One region of the Glutamicibacter sp. BW78 genome, then DNA from elsewhere that is predicted to be linked to it. Evidence: predicted binding sites of a transcription regulator. Region 1 holds the regulator's gene; each other region holds the start of a gene.
What was found. The regulator LexA, encoded in region 1, represses DNA repair genes until DNA is damaged. The targets are predictions, from matches to a motif close to TCGAACANNTGTTCGA.

Region 1 (4,265 bases):
CATGTGGTCGTAGAACGGGACACTGGTACTGATGTTGGCGGTACCTGTGCCATCAAGGTCGAGTTCAACAGACACGGTGGACTCGCTGGTGGCGCGCTCCATGCGGGCTCGGCGACCGCCAAGCAGTTCTGCAGACATGGGTATTCCTTCGGTGTGGGTGGGGCGGGCGGCAACGGTGGCGGCCCACGGGTTAAGTCTAGCTGTCGTGCCCTGAATCAGTTTTCGGGGCGGAGGACACGAGGGCTTCCAACGCGTGGAGGAAAGCGGTCGTCTCGGCTTCCGTTCCCGCCGTGACCCGCAGGTGGCCGGCGATGCCCACATCGCGGACCAGCACGCCGGCGTCGAGTAGGCCCTGCCAGGTCGCACTGGAATGTTCGAGACCACCGAAGAACACGAAGTTGGAGTCACTCACCGCAGGTTTCAAACCCAACCGGGTCAGTTCGCTGACGATCCTGTCGCGTTGGCCCTTGATGTCCTCGACCGTGGCCAGCAAGGCATCAACCTGCTTCAAAGCAGCATTGGCGGTGGCCTGAGTGACGGCCGAGAGGTGGTACGGAAGACGCACCAAGCGCAGGGCGTCGGCAATTTCCGGAGCTGCGGCGAGGTAGCCAAGCCGTGCTCCAGCCAGCGCGAAGGCCTTGCTCATGGTCCTGGTGACGATCAGTCGTTCACGGCCGGGAAGCAGCGTCAGCGCCGACCGGGTCCCGCTGAGCGCGAATTCGGCGTAGGCCTCATCAACAATGACGATCGCCTGGCTGGTCCGCCCCGCCTCGTAGACGGCTTCAACGACGTCCAACCCGAGGGCGGTGCCTGTCGGATTATTCGGTGAACAAAGGATCACCAGATTCGGGGCGGCCGCTGCGACCTGATCCGCTGCTGACTGGGCGCTGAGTCCGAAGTCCTCGCCCCGCGCTCCGGCAAGGTAGGTGGTATCGGTACCGCTGGCCAGCAGCGGGTACATCGAATATGTCGGAGGGAAGCTCATCACGGTCCGCCCCGGCCCCCCGAAGGCCTGGAGGATCTGCTGCAGAACTTCGTTGGAGCCATTGGCCGCCCAAATACTTTCGGCTCCCAGCCCGTGCCCCAAATATCCGGCAAGGCGTTCACGCAGTTCGGTGAACTCGCGGTCAGGGTAGCGGTTCAGGTCCGTTGCGGCTGCGCTCACGTCTTCGGAGATGGCCCGGCTCACGGCTGCGGGCAGCGGATGGGTGTTCTCGTTGACATTCAACAGGATGGGAACATCCAGTTGGGGTGCGCCGTAGGGTTCGATGCCCCGCAGGTTCTCACGCAGGGGCAATTTGGCCAGTCGTTCCAGCTGATCACTCACGGCCCCATTCTATTGCCCGTCCGTCCGTGGCGGGAATCGGGGCCGGGGCCCGGGGTCATAAAGGAGGCTTAGCTGCCGGCGGGAACGAAGATCTGTTGGCCGGGGACGAGGACCGATCCCTTCAGGTCATTCATTTCGGTGATTTCCGCCACAACGTCTCGGCGGTCGCGCTGCGGAGCGAATTCCGCGGCCAGGGCCCAGACGGTATCCCCTTCCATGACCGAGACCGTCTGCGCCTCAACAGAGGTCGTGTCGGAGGCGTCAGAGGCCATCACCGGAGCGGTGAAGATACCGGCAAGCACCAGGAGTGTGGTGGCCACCAGCATGACCGGCAAGCCGATGAGGATGAACCGGCCCCGACGAGTCAGCGTCAGGCGGCCACTGCGAGCTTTGGCGGGGTGGGAGGAAATGGTCTGAACGGAATCGTCATTGAGGAACACCGGGGTCGCGAGTGCGATCTGCGCCATGGTCTTACCTTCCTGTTGTCCGCCGAAGCGGGTCCTGGTTGCGGGATTCAACTCCCGTCTTCGAACTCATATTCGAACTTCTGTCTCATTTTTAGCATCTATGTACGAAGATTGTCGAGACACGTTCGAATAAATCTTTGAATGACGTCGACGACTGCCCTAGAGTAGAAGCCATCGGCTGGATGGATGAGAGTCCACCAGTTGCATCCGACACATTGCGCACAGCCCCGGTACGCCGGCGATTTACCAGGACGGGATGGATCATGAGCTCAGCTGAGAATCCGGCGCCGAAGAAGGCACCGAAGGGGTTGACTATCCGACAGAAGAGGATCTTGGAAACCATCCAGGATGCCGTGGCCGATAAGGGGTACCCGCCGTCCATGCGCGAAATCGGCGACACCGTCGGTCTGGCGAGTTTGTCTAGCGTCACCCACCAGCTCGCTCAGTTGGAGAAGCTCGGCTACATTCGGCGGGACCCGCGCCGCCCGCGGGCCATGGAAATCCTGCGTTCCGGGCACCCGGAGACGGCAGCGAACCCACAGCTGTCCCTCGCCCCCGAAGAGCCGGTGCAGCCCCGCCCGACACTTTCAGTGGTGGAGTCGGACGACTCCTCAGAGGTGGCCCGTGTGCCTCTGGTGGGGCGCATCGCGGCGGGCGGACCAATTCTGGCGGACCAGGCAGTGGAAGACGTGATGTCCCTGCCCCGCCAGCTGGTTGGGCACGGCGAGCTGTTCATGCTCAAGGTCAGCGGCGATTCAATGGTTGAAGCAGCGATCTGTGATGGGGACTGGGTCGTCGTCCGCCGCCAACAACATGCAGAGAACGGCGATGTCGTCGCGGCTTTATTGGACGACGAGGCCACGGTGAAGACTTTCAGGCAGCGTGACGGCCACACCTGGCTGCTGCCACAGAATCGCCAGTACGAGCCGATCTTGGGCGATCATGCCACCGTCATGGGCAAGGTCGTTTCGGTGATGCGCTCGATCTAGACCGCTGTAGAGACCAAGGAGGGCTCCGTCCGTGGACGGGGCCCTCCTTCATCTCTATCTAGTGCTCGCTGGCCGCCAGACGGCGCAATGAACCCAGCACGACGTCCTTATCCGTGGTTGACCACATGGGGGGCAGCGATGCCCGCAGGTAGCTACCGTAGCGTTCAGTGGCCAACCGTGAATCTAATACGGCCACGACGCCACGATCGTCCGTCGATCGGATGAGTCGGCCCGCCCCTTGGGCCAGACGCACCGCTGCATGGGAGGCGGAGACGGCCATGAAACCGTTCCCGCCATGGCGGGCCACGTCCCGACTGCGCGCCGTGGACAGCGGGTCATCCGGACGGGGGAAGGGGATCCGGTCAATAACCACCAGGCGGCATGACTGACCGGGGACGTCGACTCCCTGCCAGAGGGTCATGGTGCCAAAGAGGCAGGTGTCGCGTTCATCGGCAAATTGTTTGACCAGGGTGGACATGCTCGATTCGCCTTGGCACAAAATTTCCGGAGTGACCCGCGGTCGCAAGGCTTCGGCAGCCTCCTCGGCGGCCCGACGCGAGGAAAACAGGGCGAGCACTCCCCCACCGGATGCCCCAATCAGATCTGCGAGCTCATCCATCGCCTCGGTGGATACATTTCGCGACGGCTTGGGCAGATGCCGTGCGACGTAGAGCATCCCCTGTCGGGAGTAATCAAAGGGGCTACCGACGTCGATACCTGTCCAGGCAGGAGCGCCCTCGCCCAGAAGTCCAAGCGAACCGGCCACCGGTTCAAAAGCGGCACCTATGGCCAGGGTGGCTGAGGTCAGCACAACCGTACGGCCATCGAAGAGGCCCTCACGCAATTTGCCGGCCACCGATAGCGGGGCGACATTGATGGTCGCTGGTGCCGACTCATCGGGAGCACTGTAGCCGGCGCCCGGGGTGAAGTTTCCTTGTCGGGAGATCCACACGACTTCCCGTTCATCGGCGGGACCATCAAGGCGTTCGCACTGTTCCTGGAGATACAGCAATTGGGACCGGGCCATCTGGCGCCCACCATCAGCAGTTTCGCCGTTTCCGGGTTTTGAATCAGACAACGCTGTGCGGACCGCCTCACGCACAGCGGCAATGGCAGCACCCTGCTCCTCGTTCAGACCCTTGGGTAGCAGACCGGTCGGGACACCTTCCAAGGAGTCCGCTAGCGCCTTGCCGGCCTGATTAAGCGCTTCGACGGCGACACCTTTGCAATTGCGTCGGGTCGCAGTAGCTGCCGCAGCAACCAGCGCAGCAGAGATGGGGCGCGTCACTGAATTGGTCACCCGGTCTTGGAGTTCATGCGCCTCATCGATGATCACCGTGTCGAACTCCGGCAACACCGCCAGTCCTTCAAAGGCCGAGACCGCCAGCAGGGCGTGGTTGGTAATCACGATGTCGGCGTCGCCGGCCTTCTTCCGGGCCAATTCACTGAAGCATTCCTCGGCCATGGGGCATCGTTGAGCAC
Region 2 (4,265 bases), on a different contig from region 1:
ATCATGAAGATGAGGAACGCAAAAGCCAAAATGAGGATCAGGGTCATCGGGTCGAAGCCCGCGGGCTGACCCGCCTGAGCGAATACGGTGGAGGTCAAGAGTTACTACCTGTTTCTGTTCCGGGGACTTCCGCGCACGTTTTCGACAACGTCCACGGAGGGCAAGACACTATTGTATAGGCCTATTCTGGACGTTCCGTGACTGTTGGCCCCTTCCCGGCATGACGCATCAGCTGGCTGAGGGGTTCTCCGTGGAGTCCTGACGGCCGAATTGGCCGCCCGGGGTATCGTATTGAACCGCTTGGGCCGGCACGGCCAACCCCAGATGTTCCCAGGCGGCCGGCATGGCGATTCGCCCGCGTGGCGTGCGCCCCAGGAGGCCCTCCCGCACCAGGAAAGGCTCGGCAACGGTCTCCACCGTTTCCATTTCCTGTCCCACGGCGATGGCCAGGGTCGACAGGCCCACCGGTCCGCCACCGAACTTGGTGCACAGGGCTTCAAGGACGTTGCGGTCCATCCGGTCCAGCCCCCTGGAGTCGACCTCATACATGTCCAGTGCCGCGGAGGCGGTCCGGGCGTCGATCTGCTCAATCCCGTGGACCAGAGCCCAGTCACGGACACGGCGGAGCAGGCGGTTGGAAATACGGGGTGTTCCCCGCGAACGCAGGGCAATCTCGGCGAAGGCAGCGGAATTAACTGACATATCCATGAGCATCGCTGAACGCCGCAACACCAATTCGAGTTCCTCGGTCGCGTAGAACTCCAAATGTCCGGTGAAGCCGAACCGGTCGCGTAAGGGCCCGGGCAGCAGGCCGGCGCGTGTGGTGGCCCCGACGAGAGTGAAGGACGGGATTTCCAGGGGGATCGCCGTGGCCCCTGCCCCCTTGCCCACAACAATATCCACCCGGAAGTCCTCCATGGCCATGTACAGCATTTCTTCGGCTGGACGGCTCATGCGGTGGATCTCATCCAAAAATAGCACCTCGCCTTCGGTCAGCGAGGAGAGGATGGCTGCCAGGTCCCCGGCATGTTGAATGGCGGGACCGGAGCTGATGCGCAGCGGGGCGTTCATTTCTGCTGCGATGATCATGGCCAACGTGGTCTTGCCCAGCCCTGGGGGGCCGGAGAGCAGAACATGGTCGGCTGCCCGTTCGCGGATCCGCGAGGCTTCCAGGACCAGGGATAGTTGTTGCCTGACCCGGGGTTGGCCCACGAAGTCATGGAGGTTCTTCGGGCGCAGTGCCGACTCGAGCGCCCGCTCCTCCGGCTCCGAGGTGGAGGCGGTGATCTGCTGGTTCTCGGTCATGGTTCTAGCCTATCGCCCGCCGGTTGAGGCGCCACGACCGAGATCGCGCAACACGGATTTGAGGATGGTGCCCACCTGGCCGGTGGCCACGAGCCCGGGTTCGGCCTTCTCGGTGGCCACCACCGCCTTTTCGGCATCCTTTTCCGACCAGCCCAACCCGGTCAAGGCCTGGAGCACCTGGTCCTTCCACGCCGGCAGGGCGGTACCCTGCGGTGTCGTGGTGGATTCGCCCGTGGGCGTGAGCTTTCCGGCCAACTCCAGGACGATGCGTTGGGCCCCCTTGGGTCCGATTCCAGGAACCCGGGAAAAAGCCTTGGCGTCCCCGTCCGAGGCGGCCACCCTGACGTCTTCGGGAGTATGGGCCGCCAAAACCGCCAACGCCAGCCGCGGACCGATCCCTGCCACGGAGAGCAGGACCTCGAAGACTTCGCGCTCCCCCGCTTCGGCAAATCCGAAGAGCGTCATCGAGTCCTCGCGGACCACCATCGAGGTGTGGACTACTGCCTCTCGGCCCACGTGCAGCCCGGACAGGGTCTGCGGGGTGGCCTGGATGAGCATCCCGAAACCTGAGACCTCAATGACGGCACTGTTGAGGGCCACGTGGCTCACCACACCCTTAAGCGAACTGATCATTAAAAGACTTCCTCCGGCGTCGTCCTGGTATCGGCGACCGCAACACGGCATCCGAACATATCTACGAATACCTTACCTGCTGGCCTATGATTCCGGGCCCAGCGACTCGGTTAGCCTCGTTGACGTGTTGCTGCCTCGGCGGCAGCCCAGGCTCGTTGCGCCGGGGTCAAACCGCTGGAACCGGCAGTCACGCCGGTGGAGGCCTGCGAGCCGGGGGCCGCACCGCGCCACCCGTGCGTAATGGCCAAGGCGGCGGCATCGGCGGCATCGGCAGGTTTGGGTGGCTCGGCGAGGCGAAGGATCTTCGCCACCATCTTGCCCACGGCTGCCTTGCTCGCCTGTCCGCTTCCGGTGACAGCGGCCTTCACCTCGGTCGGTGTATGCAAGGCGACCGGGATGCCGCGACGGGCTGCGGCGACAATGACGATCCCCGAGGCCTGCGCGGTGCCCATCACCGTGCTGACATTGAGCTGGCTGAAGACCCGTTCGACGGCGAGGACGTCGGGGCAATGCTGGTCCAACCACGCGTCGATGCCTTCGGCAATGGCCAGAAGGCGCTGATCCAAGGGGGTGTCCGGGGACGTGCCGACCACCGTGACATCAACCAGGGAAGCCCGCCGGTTGGGTTCGACGTCGACCACGGCCAAACCACAACGGGTCAGTCCCGGGTCGACGCCGACCACACGCAACGCCATGGGGTGCTAGTCGTCCTCTTCGAGTTCGGCCATAACCTCATCGGTGAGGTCGGCATTGGAGTACACGTTCTGCACATCGTCGAGTTCTTCGAGGGCATCGGCAAGCTTGAGGAACTTACGTGCCGCTGCTGCGTCGATCTGGACCTGCATGGACGGTACGAACTCGACCTCATCGGATTCGTACTCGATGCCGGCCTCCTCCAACGCCTTGATCACGGACTGCAGGTCAGTCGGTTCGCAATGGACCTCAAAGCTGTCCCGGGATTCCTTGACTTCTTCGGCACCGGCGTCGAGCACTGCCATCAGCAGGTCATCTTCGGTCAGCTCGTTCTTCGGCACCGAGATCACGCCCTTGCGGGTGAACATATAGGCCACCGAACCCGGGTCCGCGACGGTCCCACCACTGCGGGTGATGGCCAGGCGCACCTCGGAAGCGGCCCGGTTCTTGTTATCGGTCAGGCACTCGATGAGCAGCGCAGAGCCTTGAGGTCCGCGTGCTTCGTAGATGATCTCGGCATAGTCGATGACCTCGCCGGTCAGTCCGGCACCGCGTTTGACGGCCCGGTCGATATTGTCGTTCGGCACCGAGGTCTTCTTCGCCTTGGCAACGGCGACCTCCAAGCCAGGGTTGCCTGCCATATCGGCGCCACCGGCGCGGGCTGCGACCTCGATGTTCTTGATGAGCTTGGCAAACGACTTCGCGCGCTTGGCGTCGATGGCCGCCTTCTTATGCTTGGTGGTTGCCCATTTGGAGTGGCCTGACATGCTTACGCTTCTCCCTTGATCAGCTGGATGAACAGTTCGTGGATCCGGCGCTCCCCCGTGACTTCCGGATGAAAGGATGTCGCCAACAGAGATCCCGAACGTACTGCAACGATTCTACTGTCCGTTCCCGGATCCGTGCCCGATAGCCCCGGCGGCACGTGGACGGAGGCCAAAACTTCGACCCCTCCACCCACCGATTCGACCCATGGCGCCCGAATGAACACCGCATGCACCGGTGCTGCCCGTCCCGCGCCATCCCGTGCGGTGTTCTCCTGGCGATCAGGCAGTCCTTTGAAGTCCAGATCCGTCTCGAAAGACTCGACTTGGCGGCCGAAAGCGTTGCGTCGCACGCTCATATCGATGCCACCGAAACTCTGCTGCGACACACCTTGGCGATCCGTGGCGGGGTCCAGAATCCGGTCAGCCAACAAAATCAGTCCGGCACAGGAACCGAAAACGGGGAAGCCGTCGGCAATTCGTTCCTTCACCGGTCCGGCCAGGCCGAACATCCGCGACAGCTTATCGATGGTGGTCGACTCGCCACCGGGAAGAACCAGACCATCGAGCCCCGTGAGTTCTTCGGCGCGGCGGACCGGAACCGCACGGGCGCCGGCGTCTTCCAACGCGGCCACGTGTTCACGGACATCACCTTGCAGTGCCAGAACACCGACAGTGGGCATCTAAGACGGCCTTTCCCTAAAGGATCCAGGATTCACACCGTGTGACGCGGCGGAAGAATGGGACGCTTCAGCATAGTTCCCCTCGACCGTCCGCCCCACCGTGCAGGACACGAGGACCCACGTCGACGTCATTTGGTGTCATCGGGCTGCCAGGGGCCTGCCCCGTCCGCATCGGCGCCCAAGCTAT
Region 3 (4,265 bases), on a different contig from region 1:
TGGTGGACAGCGCGAAAGTCCCCTCATCCTCGAGCGATCACCCCGGTAAAACCAGCATGTCTCGTGCCGGCGATCCCGATGGTGGACCGCCTGGTCAGCGATGACCGTAGGCGCCGCCGCTGCTGATCTGGGCCTGTTGGCGTGCATTGAACCTGCGTACATCACCGGCGAGCGTGAACAGGTCAATGATCAACATGACCCAGACGGCAATGATGAGCAACCACCCAACCCAGACCAGGGTTAGCAGTCCGCCGACGAAAGTGAGGCTGAGGTAGGTGACCCCCATACCAACCTTGTCCACGTAGAACTTATGGATCCCGAGGCCGCCCAAGAAAATGAGTAGAACGTAGGCGAGCCCGACACTTTTGGGATTCATGACCGTGATGTGGGTGACCTGGTGGGGCGGGACCGGGGACAGGGGGCCGGAGTCCGGTGACGGAGTCTGGTGATAGGCCGTGCCATGGTCCTGGCCGCTGTTTTCGGACTGGTTGGTGTCAGACATGTTTCCCCCAAGGATGGATGTGAATGTGAGTTACTCCATAGAGCGTACTGTTCTCCGAGGTTTTTGGTTCCACCTGACTGCTGTCTGGATTCTCAGGAGACCGTCCCGGGGACATGGCAACCAGATGGCGTGGACGGCCAGCTCTACCAATCCTTCCCGTGCCGTGTCAGGGGTGGTAGAGCTGGGGTCAGCACCGACGGAACACCGCACAGGAGGAACCGGCCATGGAAAACCCACTACCCCGCGCCTACCAGAGCTATCTGGAGGGGGCCGAACCAGCCTTCCTCGATACCGTCAGACCCGTCATGCAGGAATCCGTTGCCGAAGGCGAGTACGGGGTTCTCGTGAGGTTCCTCGGAACTGGCGTCCAAGCCCTGGTTTCGGAGACGGTCCCGTTCGGAGAGGTCCGGGAACTGCATCACGAGTAGGGGCGGCCAGCCAGCGGTCTACCAGCCGCGCTGCTTCCATTCAGGGAGCTGAGGGCGCTCGGCACCCAGCGTCGTGCCCTGACCGTGACCCGGGTGGACGAATGAGTCATCCGGGTACTGCCCAAAGAGGCGCTCGGAGACGTCCTCATACAGGGAGGCGAACCGGTCGGTATCGCCTTCGGTGTTCCCCAGCCCTCCAGGGAAGAGGCTGTCACCGCTGAAGATATGCGTCGGGCCCGAGGGGTCCTCGTAGATGTAGGCGATGGAACCCGGCGTATGACCCCGCAGATGCACGGTTCGCAGATCGAAGCCCTCAACGTTCCCGATATCGCCCTGGCCGAGGATTACATCGGCTTCTACTCCCGTGGCCGCACGAATACCTTCTGCGTCCTCGGCCCCGCAGGCCGTCCGCGCGCCGGTCTCATCGGCCAGCTCCCGGAGAGCCCGCACGTGGTCCCAATGTTGGTGGGTGGTGGCGATCAATTCCAGATGCGGGGCCACCGACGCATCTGCGGCGGCGTCGTGGATGAGGCCGCGGAGTGCCGACGCCTCGTCGGCCGCATCGATCAGCACCTGCGCGCCGGTCCGCTTATGGGTGATGAGGTAGGCGTTGTTGTCCATCGACGAAACGGACACGCGGCGGATGGTGACCTCCGCCAGGTCATGCAACAGCGAATTCTCTGGGCTCATAACGCCAGCCTAGGCGCTGCTCGGAACGAGGGAAAAGTGGTGACGGGTACTGTGGGTGCACCCGCAGCAACGGCCAGCGACCGGCCCGGATCCCCAAGGAGACCCAGTGAATGACGACGTCTTGGACTTTGTCGCCATCAGCAAGGACGGGCCGGCGAACCCGTACGACCAGATCCGCCAGCAGATCCTCGGAGCCATCGGCTCGGGGAGGCTGGTCCCGGGAACCCGGCTGACTTCGGTGCGGGCGCTCGCCGGACGTCTGGGTGTTGCCGTGAACACGGTCGCCCGGGCCTACCGTGAACTTGAACAAGCAGGGGCTGTTGAAACCCGCGGACGTCACGGAACCGTCGTGCTGGCTACGGGCTCCGAGGGGGACCGCAGGCTTGCTTCAGCGGCCCAGGAATTGGCGACGGAAGCCAAAAGTTGGGGCGTCGGCGAGGACCGTGCCGTTGAATTTTTGCGGGCAGCCTTCCGCGTGCAGTGAACACCTCAGGAGCAAACCCGCTGAAACACGGGTAAAACCTTGCCCTTCGAACGTGTGTTCGACGCCAAGTTCGACTACTCTGGATCCGTGGCTATTTCCTCCAGCGAATTGCAATCCGTTCCCAGCGTTTCCATGGAATCCATTGAGCGTGCACATGACCGGTCACGCCTTCTCGTCAAGGGTGCCCGGGAACATAACCTGCGCAACGTGGACCTTGACCTGCCGCGGGACGCGATGATCGTCTTCACCGGCCTCTCGGGGTCGGGTAAGTCCTCGCTGGCCTTCGACACGATCTTCGCCGAAGGCCAGCGCCGCTATGTCGAATCGCTGTCCGCCTATGCTCGCCAGTTCCTCGGCCAGGTCGATAAGCCGGACGTGGACTTCATCGAAGGACTGTCCCCGGCAGTCTCGATCGACCAGAAGTCGACGTCGAAGAACCCGCGCTCGACGGTCGGGACCATCACCGAAATCTATGACTACATGCGCCTGTTGTGGGCTCGTGTCGGCCACCCGCACTGCCCGGTGTGCCATGAGCCAGTCACCCGGCAGACGCCGCAGGCCATCGTGGACCAGCTGCTCGAGCTCGAGGACGGGACACGCTTCCAGGTCCTCGCTCCGGTGGTCCGCTCACGTAAGGGCGAATTCGTCGACCTGTTCAAAGAGCTCGCAGCCAAAGGCTACGCACGGGCCAGGGTCGACGGGGACACCATCCAGCTCAGTGATCCGCCGAAGCTGGGCAAGCAGTACAAACACACCATAGAGGTCGTCATTGACCGGCTCGTCGCCAAGGATGGCATCCGTCAACGGTTGACGGACTCCATCGAAACGGCTCTGGGTCTGGCCGATGGCCGCGTGCTCGCCGATTTCGTTGACCTTCCAGAGAAAGACGACGCACGGGTCAGGGCCTTCTCCGAACACCTGGCTTGCCCGAACGAGCACCCGCTGGCCATTGATGAGGTCGAACCGCGGTCCTTCTCCTTCAACAATCCCTTTGGCGCCTGCCCCGCATGTACCGGCATCGGCACCCGACTGGAGGTAGACGAAGACCTGGTCGTCCCCGACCCCGGCAAGACGTTGGCGGAAGGGGCCATTGCGCCGTGGTCGCTGGGCGTTGCCACCACGCAGTACTGGAACCGGCTCCTGAAGGGTCTGGGCGATGACCTGAAATTCGACCTGGATACCCCCTGGCGCAAATTCACCGATACCCAGCGTGACGCGATCCTCAACGGCAAGGACCATAAGGTCGTCGTCCAGTACCGCAACCGCTTCGGACGCGAACGCAAATACAGCACCGGTTTCGAAGGCGTCATCCAGTACATCCACCGCAAGCACCTGGAAACCGAATCCGATCACGCCCGGGACCGGTACGAGGAATACATGCGGCAGATCCCCTGCCCCGTGTGCAACGGTGCCCGGCTGAACCCTGCCTCGCTATCGGTACTGATCAACGGCAAGTCCATTGCCGAAGTTTCCGCCATGCCGATGCGCGAATGCGCCGACTTCCTCAACGCCCTGGTCCTGTCGGGACGAGAAAAGCAGATCGCCCACCAGGTACTTATTGAGATCCAGGCCCGGCTGCGCTTTCTCCTCGACGTCGGACTCGAATACTTGAACCTCGAACGGGCCGCCGGCACGCTCTCCGGTGGGGAGGCGCAACGTATCCGCTTGGCCACCCAGATCGGTTCGGGACTGGTCGGTGTCCTCTACGTCCTGGACGAGCCCTCCATCGGTCTGCACCAGCGCGATAACCGACGGCTGATCGAGACGTTGAACCGTCTGCGCGATTTGGGCAACACCTTGATCATCGTCGAGCATGACGAAGACACCATCCACCAGGCCGACTGGATCGTTGATGTGGGCCCCGGCGCCGGTGAACACGGAGGCACCGTGGTGCATTCAGGCTCGTTGGAAGGCCTGCTGGCCAATACCGATTCGATGACTGGCGACTACCTCGCGGGACGGCGCAAGATCGAATTGCCGGCCAAACGCCGCAAGATCGACCGCAAACGCCAGGTCACCGTCGTCGGCGCCCGGGAAAACAACCTGCAGGATGTGACCGTGAAGTTCCCGCTCGGTGTCCTCACCGGCATCACCGGTGTGAGCGGATCCGGCAAGTCCACGCTGGTCAACGACATCCTCTATAAGGTGATGGCCAATCAGC

Region 2: ruvA (Holliday junction branch migration protein RuvA) is a predicted target of LexA. The motif match lies at 1,990-2,005, and genes of this name have one in related genera.
Region 3: uvrA (excinuclease ABC subunit UvrA) is a predicted target of LexA. The motif match lies at 2,151-2,166, and genes of this name have one in related genera.

What each region holds. Positions count from the first base shown of each region.
Region 1 covers NZ_NRGU01000008.1:205,368-209,632, reverse strand. The annotation lists gene hisB (imidazoleglycerol-phosphate dehydratase HisB) at 1-138, opposite strand, end outside; gene CIK75_RS01810 (histidinol-phosphate transaminase) at 197-1,327, opposite strand; gene CIK75_RS01805 (LysM peptidoglycan-binding domain-containing protein) at 1,396-1,794, opposite strand; gene lexA (transcriptional repressor LexA) at 2,058-2,783, shown strand; gene CIK75_RS01795 (ATP-dependent DNA helicase) at 2,842-4,265, opposite strand, start outside.
Region 2 covers NZ_NRGU01000023.1:15,341-19,605, forward strand. The annotation lists gene yajC (preprotein translocase subunit YajC) at 1-98, opposite strand, end outside; gene ruvB (Holliday junction branch migration DNA helicase RuvB) at 229-1,305, opposite strand; gene ruvA (Holliday junction branch migration protein RuvA) at 1,315-1,938, opposite strand; gene ruvC (crossover junction endodeoxyribonuclease RuvC) at 2,049-2,633, opposite strand; gene CIK75_RS03490 (YebC/PmpR family DNA-binding transcriptional regulator) at 2,640-3,398, opposite strand; gene pdxT (pyridoxal 5'-phosphate synthase glutaminase subunit PdxT) at 3,401-4,078, opposite strand; gene CIK75_RS03500 (CapA family protein) at 4,207-4,265, opposite strand, start outside.
Region 3 covers NZ_NRGU01000006.1:116,843-121,107, reverse strand. The annotation lists gene CIK75_RS00660 (TM2 domain-containing protein) at 95-502, opposite strand; gene CIK75_RS00655 (hypothetical protein) at 727-930, shown strand; gene CIK75_RS00650 (MBL fold metallo-hydrolase) at 949-1,620, opposite strand; gene CIK75_RS00645 (GntR family transcriptional regulator) at 1,727-2,104, shown strand; gene uvrA (excinuclease ABC subunit UvrA) at 2,237-4,265, shown strand, end outside.